Regions from separate parts of the Paenibacillus sp. BAC0078 genome, predicted to be linked through region 1. Evidence: riboswitches for the same ligand, from Rfam matches in the RefSeq annotation. Region 1 holds a riboswitch; the other holds the start of a gene.
What was found. A riboswitch is a leader RNA that binds a small molecule or an ion and turns the genes downstream of it on or off. The one in region 1 is predicted to bind thiamine pyrophosphate.

Region 1 (2,201 bases):
TGATCTGTGAGATGACGCTGGGGCTGCCGGATTCAATGAGTGCGTGGTGCATTTGGCGGACCACATCAAGCAGCTCTTCCAGTTCACCTTCCATTGTTGTCTCAAGCGGATTCACCTGGTGTTTGACGCCGGATCGCTGAATAACTTCTATGGCTTTGTCCACATAAGGGATGGAGTCCTCGTTGTTCAGAGTTTTGGGGATGACTTGAATGCTGAGCAGTGTGTTGGCCATGCGGATCAGATCCTTTCGATTTTGGAATTAGGGTATATAGTCTACTTGCCTTCCGGTAAAAAATCATTCGTAAACGCCGAAGCGGCATCCAGCGGCTTATCCAGCAGCTTCAGGCCGTACATCCAGTCGGCATAATTCTTCCAGATTTCGGTTTTCTGCTCGCCCCAACGGGCGGCATCGTCCTTGTATTTCGGGCTGAGCCATTTCTGGCTGGCCAGAACCAGCTTGGGATCAAGATCAGGCACGGCTTTGGACAAAATAGCGGCAGCCTCTTCCGGCTTGTCAATCGCGTATTGATATCCTTTCGACGTAGCCGCAAGGAAAGCCTTCACCACTTCGGGGTGCTCGGCAATTTCCTTCTCGCTTGTGGTAAGTACCGGGGTGTAGTAATCCAACTGCGGCGCATAATCCTTCAAATACAGCATATCCAGCGGTTCCCCGCGCAGCTCGGCTTCAATGCCGGTCCATGCGTAGAAAATCCAGGCGAAATCAATGTCCCGCTTCACGGCAGTGAAGAAGTCGGCTTCGCCGATATTGACCAGCTTCACCTTTTTGACATCCCCGCCTTCGGGGTCCATAATCGCCTTCATTGCCGCTTCCTCAGCAGGTGAGCCCCAGCCGCCGTAGGTTTTGCCCTCGAAATCCTTCGGAGTTTTGATATTGCGGTCCTTCGGCGCGGCAAAGCCTGAGGTATTATGCTGAATGATTGCGGCGATAGATACAAGCGGCACACCCTGCAGACGGGCCAGCGTGAGCGCCTCCTGGGCGCTGATGCCAAAAGCGGCTTCGCCCGACGTCACCATCGTGTCGGCTCCCGCCGATCCCGGCTGCACGATTTCTACATCGAGGCCTTCTTCCTTGTAATATCCCAGCTCTTTAGCCGCATAGAGGCCGGTATGGTTCGTATTCGGCGTCCAGTCGAGCGCGACCTTGATTTTGGTCAGCTCTTTGGGGGCTTCCGTGCCTGTAGCCGTTGCTTCTGGGGAAGCGGTGCTGCCCCCGGAGGTCGCAGCGGCGTTGCCGCCGGCATTACCGTTGTTGCTGCCGCAGCCGGCCATGACGATGACCAGCATGCAGCTGATGCAGAGCATTAGTGCTTTTTTGACTCCCATTTCTTCTCTTCTCTCCTTCCAGCTAGCCTCAGTCTTCCAATTTCTGATGATGTTCATACCAAAAAGGCGCCCCGGAGACCGGGACGCCAATGTAACGTAAGGTGGGTTCGCTATAGGCCGCGAGCGGCTGTAAGCAGGTGACGATTCCTACGCTGGCATTATCCAGATCAGGTATAAGGGTCAGTATCTTTGAGGGATACAATCTCAGCCGGCCAATTCCAGCACCCCTGGTACTATGAAGTTATGGGCATTGCTGTGTTCTTACGGTGTATTATAGACTGTCTCCTTCGGAATTGTCCAGTGACGGACCTCCAAATGGCAGGGACCGGAATTTAATACCCTCGGAAAGGGTACACTAACCTGACGCAAATTTTAGCGAAAAATCAAACTGGTATTAGAAAGGAGCTTTTTCGTCAATGGACAACAGAGAACTGGAGCAGGCAATCATCAAAGCGCTGGATGACAACAAGTTCGGTTCCTTCGGAACGATAGAAGCCGGCAACAAACCTAAGGTGCGCTATATGGCGGTTTTTCACGAGGGGCTTCAGATCTACTTGGCAACGAGCCGCAAGACGCATAAGGTAGAGGAACTGAAGGATAACCCGCATGCATTTCTGTTGCTAGGATATGAGCAAGGCGGCGGTAAGGATGTGCTGGAGATTGAAGCCACTGCTGCCGTTACCAAGGATGAAGGCCTGCGTTCTAAAGTATGGAATAAAGAGCTGGAAAAGTGGTTCAAAGGGCCGGATGATCCCGATTATGTGATTCTTGAGCTTATGCCGGCACGGATAGAGTATCTGGGCAAAAACAAGGAAAACGGGGTTTGGCAGCGCTCGGCGGCACTCTCCGGAAAATAA
Region 2 (2,201 bases), on a different contig from region 1:
CAGCAGTTCCTGGTATATCGCCCCACTTTTATGCAGACCATCATAGGTCCCTATCACCACCGGGAAAAAGGCGGTCAGGAACACCACCGCAACCTTGCTCCATAGCGTATAGCCGAACCACATAATAAAAATTGGCGACAGTGCAATCAGCGGTATCGTCTGGCTGATAACGAGCAGAGGGTATAGCGCCTTCTCCAGCGGAGTGAACATGTGCATCCCGGTCCCGAGCAGCAAGCCGCAGCACACCGACAGGGCAAACCCGAGCAGTACCTCCTCTAGTGTCGCGGGCAAATGCACTCCGAACAGCAGCCCTCTTTGCCGGACAAGCGCCATGAAGATTGCGGAAGGAGCAGGGAGGATGAACGAGGGGATCAGCCCCAGACGCGATACGATCTCCCAGGCGATAAAAGTAAGCACTGCCAGCATAGCAAAAGGCCCGTAATTCCTAAGTGCTTTTCTACAAAATGCGGCTCTCATATAGCCTCCGCTCCAAATCCTCCCGCAGGGCGACAAACTGCGGTTCATAGTTCATTTTGTAATGTCTCGGGCGCGGCAAATCTACAGCCAGCTCCTGCAAGCCGCCGTTTGCGCCGCCGGACATCAGATAGATCCGGTCGCTGAGCAGCAAGGCCTCCTCCAGATCATGGGTGATGAACAGCACCGTCTTCTCAAGGCTGCTCCACAGCGAGAGCAGCCAGCGGTGCAGCTCGCGTTTCGTAATCGCATCCAGCGCCCCAAACGGCTCATCCAGCAGCATCAGCTCATTCCCGGCGGCAAGAGTGCGCAGCAGGGCAACCCTTTGGCGCATCCCGCCTGACAGTTCTGCGGGATAGGCTGTCTCCGTTCCTGCCAAGCCGAAGCGGACCAGCATTTCACGGATCTGCGCAGCGGCCTCAGCCTTGCTGCCAATCTGCTTCAGCTCCCAAGGCAGCAGGCAGTTGTCCAGCACAGTCCGCCAGGGCAGCAGCAGGTCCTGCTGCGGCATATAGGCAACCTGCCCTAAGCGCGAGGAAGGATCCCCAGAGGGGTGACCGTGAATGCTGATCTCACCGCCGGAGTGGGGCAGAAGTCCGGCAATAATCTTGAAGAGCGTGCTTTTGCCGCAGCCGCTGGCCCCGACAATGGAGATGAATTCGCCCTGGCTGACGTTCATGGATAGCCCGGAGAATACCGGAGCCCCGGATGATGCATCAAAAGAATAGGACAGGTTAGTAATAGAGATCATATTCGTATGTAAGCAAGCCTCCTTCGTATGTAGCGATACTTAATGGACACAATAAAGACCCATCCGTCTCTGGAGGAGACAAATGGGTCTGAAAGGTTCAGCTAGACAGCATGAAGCGGTACCGCTGAGCAATTCTGTTCCACTTCCCTCCGCTGGTATGATCCAGATCAGGTTCCAAGGGTCCGAAGCTTAAGGCTTCGTCTCAGTCGGCAGACTCCCCTAGTGAAATAACAGGTCGATATTGAATTCACAATTGCTAATTAATATATCATATTCAGGCTTGATGTCAACGGACGAGCTGAGTGAGCGGGTAGTTTTTGGGGATGCTAATCCCGAAGATTTTTCAGATGAGAGGGGACATAGATCATGAAAAAAATAAGCCTGACCATCCTGCTGCTGCTTACGGTGTTACTGGCGGCGGCCTGCGGCAATAATAAGGGCAATAATGCGGCAGTGCAGTCTGCTACGCCAAGCGAAGGTGCGGCAACGGCTGCCCCGGCAGCGCAGAACAGCCTGGAAGCCATAAAGGCGAGTGGTAAGCTGCGCATTGGCACCGAAGGCACGTATGCTCCCTTTACTTTTCATGATACCTCCGGCAAGCTGACGGGATTTGACGTGGAAATCGCCGAGGAGGTAGCCAAACGGCTGGGGGTTCAGCCGGAGTTTTTTGAGACGCAGTGGGATGGCCTTTTTGCCGGTATGGATGCCAAGCGGTTTGATGTGATTTTTAATGAGGTGTCGATTACGGATGAACGCAAGGTGAAATATGCTTTTTCCGATCCATACATTGTCTCCAAGGCAGTGCTGATTGTCAGCGAGAAGAATAAAGACATCAAATCCTTTGCAGACCTGAAAGGCAAAAAAGCCGGCCAGTCACTAACCAGCAATCTATCCGCTATCGCCCGTGAGAACGGTGCTGAGATTGTCGCCATTGAGGGCTTCAACCAAGCCATTGACCTGCTGACCTCGGGCCGGA

Region 2: linked by a shared signal. The riboswitch ahead of ACX1DY_RS18780 (ABC transporter ATP-binding protein) and the one ahead of ACX1DY_RS18140 (ABC transporter substrate-binding protein) in region 1 are both predicted to bind thiamine pyrophosphate.

Annotation. Positions count from the first base shown of each region.
Region 1 covers NZ_JBTLRW010000009.1:143,513-145,713, forward strand. Annotated here, with positions in the region: gene ACX1DY_RS18135 (thiamine-binding protein) at 1-232, opposite strand, end outside; gene ACX1DY_RS18140 (ABC transporter substrate-binding protein) at 274-1,344, opposite strand; TPP riboswitch at 1,471-1,583, opposite strand; gene ACX1DY_RS18145 (pyridoxamine 5'-phosphate oxidase family protein) at 1,761-2,201, shown strand.
Region 2 covers NZ_JBTLRW010000010.1:26,171-28,371, reverse strand. Annotated here, with positions in the region: gene ACX1DY_RS18785 (ABC transporter permease) at 1-426, opposite strand, end outside; gene ACX1DY_RS18780 (ABC transporter ATP-binding protein) at 458-1,225, opposite strand; TPP riboswitch at 1,353-1,456, opposite strand; gene ACX1DY_RS18775 (amino acid ABC transporter substrate-binding protein) at 1,592-2,201, shown strand, end outside.